3 regions of the Pseudoalteromonas sp. NZS71_1 genome follow, and region 3 is predicted to be linked to each of the others. Evidence: predicted binding sites of a transcription regulator. Region 3 holds the regulator's gene; each other region holds the start of a gene.

Region 1 (4,273 bases), on a different contig from region 3:
AGTGAATCACCCGGTTGTTTTGAATTTTTTTGTTGCACAGGCAGTAAATTCACATAGCCTTCTTTAGCAAAATCAAAGCTGTGGTTGTTAGCACAACGAAGTGTTGAATCAGTTTTCAAAAGTGCTAGGTTACACAGCGGGCATTGATATTCAAGACTCATGAGCCTAGGTAGTCCTTATCGTAAAAAGTTTTTACCCAATGCGGGCGATAGGTGATCATAATTGTTATAGCCATGCCGTTGAGCATTGCTTCAGGAAACCAAATTATGGCACTTAAATAAACGTAGTTATCTGCAAGTTCTTGCCAATTGTATTGCCCTATAGCTAAGTAAAATAAAGCACCTAGGCTTATTTTTATACAGGCTATAAATCCTGCGGTTATAAACGCACAAACAAATATATAAACAAAAAAATGACGAGGTAAATATTGGTAACTAATTATAAAGCCAAGATAGCTCAATAAAATAGGAATAAACGCACCAATAAGCAGTTGTACTGGTAACAGCTCAAGTTCAATTTGACCAAAGGCAGCGAGTAGGGCTGTGGCAAGTAGGCTACTTAAAATAGTCAACCGCCAGCCTAAAATTAATGTAGCAGCCGTAACACCTAGTATGTGTAAATCAAGGCCAGTTAAAATGCCAGCCTTTATTCGCCAAAGCACTGCAAACACTAACGCACACGCAAGTACGCCAGTTTGACGGACTGGCGTATTAAGCAATGTTTTATATGTTTTTTTATCAAAGCTTAATAGAGCAATAATAATTACAAGAGCCCAAAGTAGCCCCTGCATTGTTAGGCTGAGCATAATAATTACTTAAATGTTGACCATATAGGGGCATGATCTGACGGTTTTTCAATACCGCGAAGTTCGTAATCAATACCTGTATCTATGCAGCGTGCTGCAAGCTCATTGGTTGCAAGCACTACATCTATACGAAGTCCTCGATTATCTACAAACCCTTTAGAGCGATAGTCAAACCATGAGTATTGATCGTCTGTTTCGGGGTTTTGCTCTCTAAAGGTGTCTTTAAAACCCCAATTAAGTAATGTTGCAAGCCATTCACGCTCTACCGGTTGAAAAGAACATTTACCCGTTTTTAACCAACGTTTAGCATTTACTTCGCCAATACCAATATCTAAATCGGTAGGTGATATGTTGATATCACCCATAACGATGACGTCTTGATCGGGTGTGTGATTGGTTTCAAGGTGTGTCATTAAATCTTTATAAAATTGACGTTTATAAGGGAATTTAGTTTCGTGATTAATATTATCACCTTGTGGGAAATAGCCATTCATGACAGTAAGGTCGCGACCGTTTTCTTGTTCAACAGTGACGCTTATCATGCGTTTTTGCGATTCATCTGTATCGGTGGCAAAACCTTTTAAGACCGATTTAGGCTCTTTTTTGCATAACATAGCTACGCCATAATGCGCTTTTTGACCATGAAAGTAGACGTGATATCCCATTTTTTGAACATCTTCTAATGGGAATGCTTCGTCGTGAACTTTAATCTCTTGCAAGCCAATAACGTCTGGTTGATGTTTGTCGATAATTGCTTGTAATTGGTGAAGACGAGCACGCAGACCATTGATATTGAAAGAAATCACTTTCATAAAATTTACCTTAAAATTGGTTCTATTTAATAGATTAAATTGTATCAGTAAATACGCGTACATAACATGACTGAATTGAGATAATAGCTGCGCAAATGTTGATCAAATGATGGGTAAAGTTTAAACATTGTGAATACAATATTAATTATTTAAATAAATAAAAAATTCAATTGAACTTAACTTTATTGAATATATAATGCGCGAAATTCACTTGTTTAGCTCGTTCAAATAGGATCTCTCATGAAAACTCAACTACTTTTAGCCACTGCTTTACTAGCATCTGCAACTGCGTCAGCTCAAAGCAATACTTACTTTAGCCAAGATAACAAAATTGAGTCTAAGTTATGTGTACTAAGTGCAAACGAAGGCTTTAGCGTTGCTCGTAAAGAAGCTGCCCAGCACGGTGTTTACCTATCTCGTTTTTCTAAAAGCATTTTATGTAATGGTGAAGATATTCGTGATATTGCTAAAAAAACGACATTAAGCAACACATCAGTTGAGAAAGTAGAAGTATTTGCAAAAGACGCTCAACAAGAAACTCAATTATGTATGACGGCTTTAAAACAAGGTTTAGCACCTGTTCGTCAAAAAATTGGTAACCTAAACTCATTAAAATGTAATGGTCAAAACGTTACTGAGTTTGTTAAGCGCTACCAAAACGCAGCAATCTAATTATTAGCTTAACTATAATAATAAGTAAATTTGAAATGCCTGGTTTTTACCGGGTATTTTTTTGCAAAAATTACAAGGTTGTTTGCAAAGCTTGCAAGCTTAACTTATTGAAACTGTTTAATAAATATACCGGTCGAGATTAAGTTATTGATTATTATAAGTTAACTATTATTGGCATTGGATTTGTATTAGTTAAAGTGACATTTAATTAATTACGAAGGATACGTCTTATGAAAAAGTTAACATTAGCAGCCACTATTTTAGCATCATTAAGCCTAGCGGCTTGTTCATCTAATCAAGGTCTTGAAAGAATAGACAGTGACTTTGCAAGTTTAGATAATGATAGCGATGGCTACATCTCAAAAGTTGAAGCTGATGACGATAGCATTTGGGGCCATTTTTCAAATATTGATACCAATATGGATAACGAAATTAGCCGCAAAGAATTTAACACTTATATGAAGCTTAATAATGGCAAAGTAGCCACTGATTCTGAAGTAAGTGAGTCGGCATTTAAAGCTGAAATTGCTAAATTCGATAAAATTGAAAGCAGCTTTGCAAGTCTAGATAACGACAGCAATGGCTATATCTCGGTAGTTGAAGGTAACGATGATGATATTTCAAATCATTTTGGTTACATGGATAAAAACCAAGATAAGCGCATCAGTAAAAGCGAGTTTATGGGTTACATTAAAAAATACGGTAACGCAGTGGCTGAAGATGATGCATTAGAAGCTTTTAAAAGTAACTAATAGTTACCATTTTAATAAGTAAGATTAAAGCCAGTGCTAGTCACTGGCTTTTTTGTGTTTTAAATTTAGTTATTTGATAGATATATTTTCCTAGTTTGGTGTTGTTCTGTCATAATAGATGGCTGTGTATTTTTATTTGTTAAGAGTGTGTATGGCGGGTCGGCGAATTAGTGATGAACAACTAGTTGAGATCATTGAAGCAGCTATTTTTGTTGCAGATAAGCCTGTTAGTAAACGCCACCTCAAAGACATCGTATTAATAGATTTAGCTATTTCTATGACGCGAATAAATGACGCAATAGATACAATACAAGAGCATTTTCAAACTCGTGGTATTCGCTTAGTTGAAGTGGGTAGTGGGTATCGGTTTCAGGCATGCAGTAGTTTAAGCCCTTGGTTAAATAACTTGTGGCAAGAACGCGCACCAAAATACTCGCGTGCTTTACTGGAAACATTATCACTTATTGCATACAGGCAGCCCATTACACGCGGCGAAATTGAGCAAGTAAGAGGTGTTACTACGGGTTCGAATATTATTAAAACCTTACTCGAAAGAGAGTGGGTTAAAGTGGTAGGGCATAAAGAGGTTCCGGGAAAGCCGGCTTTATATGCAACTACTAAGCAATTTTTAGATTATTTTTCGTTAACTGGACTTGAAAATTTACCTGCGTTGCCAACAGAGCAGCAAAGTAAAATTAACCAGTTATTGAGCGATCCTTCTGTGAGAGAACCATCCGAATGAGTATTATACAAGGTGAAAAGTTACAAAAAGTCTTAGCCCGTGCAGGCGTAGGCTCACGCCGTGAAATGGAAAAATACATTGACGCAAACCGCGTTAGTGTAAACGGTAAAGTGGCAAAGTTAGGTGACCGTGTTGAAGAAACCGATTTGATTCGTGTTGACGGACACAGTGTAAAAATCGAAGAAAAAGCAGACCGAATCTGTCGTGTGATTATGTATAACAAACCAGAAGGTGAGTTAAGCACACGTAAAGATCCTGAAGGGCGTCGTACTGTATTTGACCGACTTCCTCGTATTGATGGCGATCGCTGGATTGCGGTTGGTCGATTAGACGTTAATACATCGGGTTTAATGCTTTTTACAAACGATGGTGAACTGGCAAACCGTTTAATGCACCCAAGCTATGAAGTAGAGCGTGAATACTCTGCACGTGTATTTGGTGAAGTAACCAACGAGACGGTTAAAAACTTACTACGTGGTGTTGAACTTGA
Region 2 (4,273 bases), on a different contig from region 3:
TATGATTATAGCGGTAACCAGTTCAGATGAAGTGAACATGGTTGCATGCCAAGTGGCGTACAGTATTTTTAAAACGCCCACTAAAATTGCCCGCATTCGCTCAGAGCAATATTTAAAATACCGCGAAAAACTATTTCAAAACGATGATTTACCAATCGATCATTACATTGCTCCCGAAGCACTGGTCACTAAGTATATTCGCCGTCTAATTGACTACCCTGGTGCTCTGCAAGTATTGCAGTTTGCTGATGGCATGCTCTCGTTAGTAGCCGTAAAAGCTTACTATGGGGGTTTATTAGTAGGTTATGCGTTATCTGCACTTAAAGAACATATTCCTAATGTAGAAACTCGTGTTGCCGCTATTTATCGTCAAGGTAAAGCAATAAAACCATTGGGTACCACCGTTATTGAAGCCGATGACGAAGTATTCTTTATTGCCGCTACAAAACATATACGCGCAGTAATGAACGAGCTACAAAAACTTGAGCGTTCGTACAAAAAAATTATGATAGCTGGTGGCGGTAACATTGGGGCAGGTCTTGCCCGCTCACTTGAAAAAAACCACACCGTTAAACTAATTGAACGCAGTAAAGAACGTGCCGAGCAACTCTCAGAAATGCTCGATAACACGGTCGTTTTTTGTGGTGACGCATCTGATCAAGAACTGCTCTCAGAAGAGCATATTGAACAAGTCGATGTATTTATTGCCGTAACCAACGACGATGAAGCAAACATTATGTCGGCCATGCTTGCAAAACGTATGGGCGCACAAAAAACCATGGTACTTATTCAACGTGGAGCTTACGTTGATTTGGTACAAGGCGGCGAAATAGATATTGCCATATCGCCACAACAAGCAACTATATCAGCGTTATTAACGCACGTACGCCGTGGTGATATTGTTAACGTGTATTCACTGCGTAAAGGCGCAGCAGAAGCCATTGAAGCGGTTGCTCATGGTGATGAAAACACATCTAAAGTTGTTGGGCGCGCGATTGCCGACATAAAACTTCCTGCAGGTACAACCATTGGGGCAATAGTACGTAATGACGATGTGTTGATAGCTCACGATGATACAATTATTATGTCGGGCGATCATGTCATCATGTTTTTAATCGACAAAAAACACATTACCGTTGTAGAAAAACTATTCCAAGTAAGTGCTATATTCCTTTAACTAGTTACTCTAATTAGTTAATTTAATACACAAAAAAGCCGCTGACTAAGGCGGCTTTAATGGAGTATGCTTAAATATTGATTACTGTACTTTTGAAAACTCTTCTTTAGAGATTTCACCATTACCATCAGTATCCAAATCATCAAAAATCTTTACAAGCTGAGGGTTAACCTTTGCTTCTTCCATTGTAATAGCACCGTTACCATCTGCATCAAAAGAGGCAAAATCTACTGCGGCATATGCTGCTGATGAAGATGCTAAAACGATAACTGCAAGTGTTGTATTTAATGTTTTCATAATAATATTCCTAGTAATATGGGAAGTCCTTTTCAAAGATCCCTGACTGTGAAAAATGTTTAATCTGAAAAGATTAATTAGTAATTAGCGAATTCTTCTTTAGAAAGCTCGCCGCTACCGTCGGTATCTAGCTCAATAAATTCAGCCATTAAATCTGTATCGACTGCCGCTTCGCTTGGGCTAATTGTGCCGCTACCATCGATATCAAGGCTGTCAAAATCTGATGCTGCAAATGCAGCGGAAGAAGATGCTAGTACTATAAGTGCTAATGCTTTATTTAAATGTTTCATAACTTAATCCTTCAATGTTCTATCAAAAAAATTGCTTCGTTTAACTCAAAACGTAATTTTTCACTTCCTTGTTATCCTCTTTCGTAAGCTCCCTTGCCTACTTAGGTGTCTTTGGCAACTCAGGATAAATACTTTTTAATTAAGCTTCTGAAAATTCTTCTTTTGATAACTCACCATTTTGGTCAGTATCAAGCTCAGAAAACATGCTCATTAGCTTTGCATCAACTGATGCTTCTGCTTGGCTAATTGTGCCACTGCCGTCTACATCCAGTGTGTCAAAATCTGTTGCAGCAAAAGCGGCTGAAGAAGATGCAATAGCGATAAGTGCTAAAGTTTTATTAATGCTTTTCATAATATGTATCCTTCAAATTTATGTGTGTGCGATTAAGTATTTCACTTTAAATCACGATTTCGTTCAGTACACTTAGGCTATTACAACTTAGATGCCAACATTTAAAAGCTATTAATTTTCAATAAGTTAAATATAAAACGTACAACAAGAAGGCGTTTTTAGAATAGTTATTGTTGCCCTTTAGCAACACGTTTTAAAGAGATGATATTAAAGTCATTAAAAACATATAGTTATGTTTATATAAAAAGATACATTTTTAAATGTACGGTTTTAAAAGGAGGGATTTAAAATAATAATTGAGATAAATTTTAACGAGGTAGCTTTAATAACAAAAAACAAGCTGTAAAAAACAATACGTAATCAATTGTTTTATTTAAATAATAATTTTAATTATGAAAGAGAGAAAAAACATTTTATAAATACTGACATAAAATGCCTTTTTGTTGCAAATAAGCGAAAACCTATTTATTCAACGGTAGGCTCAAGCGCAGAAGGGTCTATAAAATGCTCTTTCATAAAGGCTTTCATTTCATCCTCGCTTGCTAGTAGCTTAATTCCACAGTGCACGCCTGCGGCATGCTCTTTAACACTGCAAATTTCACCTTCAAAATCTTTATCACTGCTATTAAGTACGACAGTGCATTGCATATCTTTAATACTTTCAACTTGCTGATCGCCTCTAATATCAAACATTACACCAGTGAGTGAAATGTCTTTAATAAGGCCTTCAAGTACCCTATCGTCACTTAGCTTTAGCTTTGCAGGTAATAAGGTAGGTATGCGTGTTTGTGAGCGTAGCGCAAATAACTGCACTTGCTTTGGAAAGTTTATAAACACGAGTTTAGCGGGATGAGAGGCTACCGACATAATTTGCTGGCGAAACGCAATAACTTGCCCACCACTACCTTCAATAAGCGCTCTTACAACAACCATTACGCCATCACGTAAATAGTCACTCGCCACAGGTAAACGCTTTGCATTGGGATAATTTAAAATAATAAACTGTTTATCGAGTAAACCAACTAATTCAGTTTTAACACGCTTACTGCTTGTAGGTGTTAATATTTCTAGGTCGACTAAGCTGCCTACACTTATATGCTTTAGCTTTTCTAAATTTGTTGGCATATCCCTTTCCCAATAGTTCGTAATTTAAAACTTAAGCCGCTCGTTTATCCACGCCAAAAAGTAGGCGTAAATAACACTAATAAAGTAAATATTTCTAAACGACCAAACACCATTGCAATGGTAAGCAACCATTTAGCACCATCGGTTATAGCGCCATAATGCGATGCTACATCTCCTAAACCAGGCCCTAAGTTATTTAAACAAGCCGCAGTGGCTGAGAACGCAGTTATGTTATCCATACCCGTGCCCATAAGCGCTAACATAATAATAATAAACACCAACGCATATGCAGAGAAAAATCCCCACACGGCTTCTACTACTTTGTCTGGCAACGCCTTTCGACCCAGCTTGATTGAATATATAGCCCGTGGGTGCACCAAACGATTAAGCTCACGCACACCCTGCAAGTAAAGTAAGAACACGCGCACTACTTTCATACCACCACCGGTAGAGCCTGCACAACCACCAATAAAGCTCGAAAATATAAGTAAAATAGGTAAAAACAAAGGCCATGTTGAAAAGTTATCAGTAGCAAAGCCTGCTGTTGTACTCATAGAAACAGCTTGAAATAATGCCTGATCGAGGGTTTCATCGCCATTAGCAAATATTTCATTAGAGGAAAGTACGGTAAAACAAATAACCACCAGCGCTAATTGAATACACAAAAACACCTTAAACTCAGGGTCTCGAATATAAACTTGTATGTTACGACTGGCCACTGCGGCGTAATGCAGGGAGAAGTTAACAGCGGCAATAATTAAAAAGAACACACAAATAAAGTTAATTACAGGGCTGTCAAAGTGGCCCATAGAAGCATCGTAAGTAGAAAAACCACCTATCGCGACCGTTGAGAATGCATGACATATCGCATCAAACCACTCCATCCCGGCTGCCCAATAAGCCAGCATACAAGCAATAGTCAGTGACACATAAATATACCAAAGGTGCTTTGCTGTATCGGCAATTCGCGGGGTCATTTTGGAATCTTTTACAGGCCCAGGTATTTCAGCGCGATATAACTGCATACCACCA
Region 3 (4,273 bases):
TGTCTTCACAATGCATAACTTACTCTACCTAAGCTGAACAGGTGATTATTCAGCTATATTATTTTTCTTGTTCGCGATGGCGAATTTTAACATTGGGATGTGTCATTGCAAAACTTTCACCGATAGTTTGCGCTAAATATACAGAGCGATGTTGTCCGCCTGTACACCCAATAGCAATGGTTAAATAACTGCGGTTATTTCGCTCTAAGTGCGGTAACCATGTTTGTACAAATGTCTGAATTTGCCATGTGAATTTTTGCACTATGCTGTGATTGGCCAAATAATCTTTAACAGGTTGATCTAACCCATTTAAAGGTTTTAATTCAGGTTCCCAATGTGGATTGGGTAAAAAGCGTGCATCAAATACGTAATCTGCTTCTTTTGGTATACCGTATTTAAAACCAAACGATTCAAACGTGACAATCAGTTGCTTATCTTTTTTACCTAAAATCTTTTCACGAATAGATTCAGCAAGTTGATGAACGCTTAAATCAGTTGTATCTATCATAAAGTCGGCGCGGGTGATTAATACATCAAGTAATTCTTTTTCTTTTTTGATGGCTAAATCAAGAGGCAACGAGTCAATTGATAGTGGGTGTAATCTACGAGTTTCAGAAAAACGTTTGATCAATGTTTGATCGTCGCTATCTAAATAAAATAACGTAGGGTTTGCAAAGCCTGGCAAGTATTCAAGAATATCGTTAAATTCATCTTGTTGTTTAGGGATGTTCCGTACATCAATGCTAACAGCAATTTTATCGTAGCTATCAGACACACTGCGAACTAATGAAGGAAGCAAGTTAACTGGAATATTATCTACGCAATAATAACCTAAATCTTCTACAACGCGTAAAGCAACCGACTTTCCAGAACCAGAACGGCCGCTTATGATAATTAACTCCATTTAACACCCTTTATAAAACTATGATTGATTGACAATAACTTGGTAAAGCTCAGTATCTGATTTTGCACTGCGTAACTGTTTACAAAAATCTTTATTGTTTAGTTTATCAGCAATGGTTGCTAGAGTCTTTAAGTGCTGCTGGTTATCGCCATCTGGTACGATGAGTGCGACGAAAATATCAACAGGGCGATTATCGATTGCATCAAAATTTATTGGAGTTTCGCTAACGAGTACTAAAGCCAAAGGCTCTTCTGCACCGCTCATTCTTCCATGAGGAATGGCAATGCCACGCCCTATACCTGTACTACCCAATTTTTCTCTGCTCATTAAAGCATTAAGAATATCTTGTTGCGGTAAATACGGAAGTTTGTCGTGAGCAAGTTCGCTAATGAACTCTAAAATTCTTTTTTTGCTATTAAAAAGGACCGCAGCTTTGCTGCAGTCCTGGCATATAAGTGAGCTTAATTTCATCATATTAGTGTCGAGCAAGCTTCTCTTTGTGTTTAATTACTTGTCGATCGAGCTTGTCGATCAACGAGTCAATGGCGGCATACATATCTTGATGTTCTGTAGAGGCAAATAACTCAGCACCGCTTACGTGTATGGTGGCTTCTGCTTTTTGATTTAATTTTTCTACATCGAGAATGACATGAACATTATTAATATGATCAGAGTGTCTTTCTAGCTTCGCAAATTTGGTATTAATATAGTCTCTTAGTGAATCGGTTAATTCTACGTGACGACCAGTTAAGTTTAGTTGCATAAGCATTACCCTCTTTTTTTTGCGTCTTAAATCAAACTTTTACGTTGATTTGACGGTGGAATAGCCAGAGATTCGCGGTATTTTGCGATTGTACGTCTCGCTACTTTAATTCCTTGCTCAGCCAATATATCCGCTATTTTGCTATCACTCAATGGTTTTGCTGAGTTTTCTGCTGCGATTAATTTTCGGATAAGCGCACGGATTGCTGTAGATGAACATTCACCCCCGTTTTCGGTGCTTACATGGCTTGAGAAAAAATATTTAAGCTCAAATATACCACGGGGTGTGTGCATATACTTTTGGGTTGTTACGCGCGAAATTGTTGATTCGTGCATTTCTACCATTTCAGCAACATCATTTAAAACCATTGGTTTCATGGCTTCAGGACCGTGTTCAAAAAAGCCTTGTTGTTGCTTAACAATACAATTTGTTACTTTTAATAGCGTGTCGTTTCTACTTTCTAAGCTTTTAATAAACCATTTAGCTTCTTGTAAATGCGAGCGAATAAACTGGCTGTCACCACTGGATTTTACAGTGCGAGACATTGCCGCGTATTGGCTATTAACACGAATTTTAGGCATGCTGTCTGGGTTTAACTCAACAACCCAGCGGCCTTTAATTTTTTTAACTGACACATCAGGAATAACATACTCAGATTCTTCTCTTACAATAGTATCTGCAGGTTTAGGGCTAAGAGTATGTATTAATGTCATTACTTCTTTAAGCTCTTCTTCTTTGAGCTTAGTTTTCTTCATTAATGTACGATAGTCACGAGCAGCTAATAAATCAATATGCTCGGTTAAAATCATTTTTGTTTCATTAATGTAAGGTGTTTCTTTGTCAAACTGGTTAAGCTGAATACACAAACACTCTTGTAAACTACGTGCAGCAATACCAACAGGATCAAACAGTTGGATGCGTTTTAATACAGCTTCAATTTCATCAAGTTCGACTTCGTTATCATCTTCGTTTTCTTGATTAAAGCTTTCTAAAATCTCTTCGCAGCTTAGTGTTAAAATACCTGAATCATCGACGGCTTCTACAATCGCAATAGCAATAGCTTCGTCTGTAGGGCTAAATGGCGTTAGTTGTAACTGCCACATTAAATACTCATGGAGCGTTTCAGTAGAGGCGCCTTGGTATATTGATTCGTCTTCAGGCATCGGACCCGATGATGATGCTGGGGCGGCACTCATGTACTCATCCCAACTAACATCCATAGCCATGTCGTCACTTAGCGTGTCTTTTGCAAGTGCTTCACCACTATCTTGTTCGTATTCGCTTGGAGCATCATCGGCAGATGCGCTAACAGTTATGTCATCTGTATCTGCTTTTTGCTCGTTTTTACCTGCAGCGTCTTCTGAATAGTCTGCTTCTTCAACCTCTAATAGCGGGTTGCTGTCGAGAGCTTCTTGTATTTCTTGCTGGAGATCCAATGTACTGAGTTGCAACAAACGAATAGCTTGTTGCAGCTGTGGAGTCATTGTAAGTTGCTGGCCCATGCGCAGCTGTAGTGATTGCCTCATGTATCTCTAACAATCCTTTTATGTTGTTATAATTAATACTAGCAGATGCTTAAAGACATGGCGTAAATGTTACAGCCTAAATTGCTCGCCTAAGTAAACATCGCGTACTGTTTTATCATTTAATACGTGTTCTGGAGTACCTGATGCAATCAGCTCCCCATGAGAAACAATGTAGGCTTTTTCACAAACATCAAGGGTTTCTCTTACGTTATGATCGGTAATTAATACACCAATCCCACGATTTTTAAGATGTTCTATTATTTTCTTTATATCTAATACCGAAATAGGGTCAACACCTGCAAATGGTTCATCCAGTAATATAAATTTAGGATCTGCTGCCAGCGCACGTGCTATTTCAACACGACGACGTTCGCCTCCTGACAATGCCATACCTTGGCTATCACGAATGTGTTGTATGCTAAATTCATCTAATAATTTATCGAGAGTGTCTTCTCTAGCTTGTTTATTTAACTCTTTGCGCGTTTCTAAAATGGCCATTAAGTTTTGATAAACAGTCAGCTTTCTGAATATTGAAGACTCTTGCGGTAAGTAGCCAATGCCTAATCTAGCACGACTATGCATAGGTAAAAGAGTAATATCGTTATCGTCTATCGATATTTTACCTTTGTCGCTAGGTACAAGTCCTACTATCATATAAAACGTGGTGGTTTTACCTGCGCCGTTAGGGCCAAGTAAGCCAACAATACTGCCAGCTTTGACTTCAAGGCCGACGTTTTTTACAACTTCACGGCCTTTATAGCTCTTTGCTAATAGCTCTGCTTTTAATGTGCTCATGGTTGACCTTTGTCGCTTTTTTTACTTTTTTTAGTCTCGATTGGCACTAAAATTGTGTGAACGCGGTCAGTTGAGTTTTCATCTTTTTCGGCACTGATTAGCTGCTGCTCTATATCGTAGGTAATGCTTTTAGCATTTATTTTTTGTCCCGCTTGCGATACTTGTGCATTACCAACAAGCGTTAAAAAACGCTTAGATACATCATAACGTACTTCGTCAGCACTGGCGCTCATAGTCGTGCCATCTGATTGCTTCTCTTCAAAGTGCGCAGGGCTACCTGTAGCA

Evidence for each region. The regulator sigma-54, encoded in region 3, starts transcription at its own class of promoters, with help from an activator protein. The targets are predictions, from matches to a motif close to GTTGGCACGNNNNTNGNNT.
Region 1: a site for sigma-54 is predicted at 2,460-2,478, ahead of I6F43_RS08960 (EF-hand domain-containing protein). Genes of this name have one in related genera too.
Region 2: a site for sigma-54 is predicted at 2,197-2,215, ahead of I6F43_RS18970 (EF-hand domain-containing protein). Genes of this name have one in related genera too.

What each region holds. Positions count from the first base shown of each region.
Region 1 covers NZ_JADYXM010000004.1:286,171-290,443, forward strand. The annotation lists gene I6F43_RS08940 (putative RNA methyltransferase) at 1-161, opposite strand, end outside; gene I6F43_RS08945 (energy-coupling factor ABC transporter permease) at 158-805, opposite strand; gene xthA (exodeoxyribonuclease III) at 811-1,617, opposite strand; gene I6F43_RS08955 (exonuclease III) at 1,858-2,289, shown strand; gene I6F43_RS08960 (EF-hand domain-containing protein) at 2,520-3,041, shown strand; gene scpB (SMC-Scp complex subunit ScpB) at 3,193-3,783, shown strand; gene rluB (23S rRNA pseudouridine(2605) synthase RluB) at 3,780-4,273, shown strand, end outside.
Region 2 covers NZ_JADYXM010000020.1:10,639-14,911, forward strand. The annotation lists gene trkA (Trk system potassium transporter TrkA) at 1-1,177, shown strand, start outside; gene I6F43_RS18960 (EF-hand domain-containing protein) at 1,259-1,474, opposite strand; gene I6F43_RS18965 (calmodulin) at 1,552-1,764, opposite strand; gene I6F43_RS18970 (EF-hand domain-containing protein) at 1,904-2,116, opposite strand; gene I6F43_RS18975 (flagellar brake domain-containing protein) at 2,582-3,241, opposite strand; gene I6F43_RS18980 (TrkH family potassium uptake protein) at 3,286-4,273, opposite strand, start outside.
Region 3 covers NZ_JADYXM010000002.1:477,914-482,186, reverse strand. The annotation lists gene I6F43_RS05100 (HPr family phosphocarrier protein) at 1-16, opposite strand, end outside; gene rapZ (RNase adapter RapZ) at 59-904, opposite strand; gene ptsN (PTS IIA-like nitrogen regulatory protein PtsN) at 923-1,375, opposite strand; gene hpf (ribosome hibernation promoting factor) at 1,380-1,667, opposite strand; gene I6F43_RS05080 (RNA polymerase factor sigma-54) at 1,694-3,193, opposite strand; gene lptB (LPS export ABC transporter ATP-binding protein) at 3,263-3,988, opposite strand; gene lptA (lipopolysaccharide transport periplasmic protein LptA) at 3,985-4,273, opposite strand, start outside.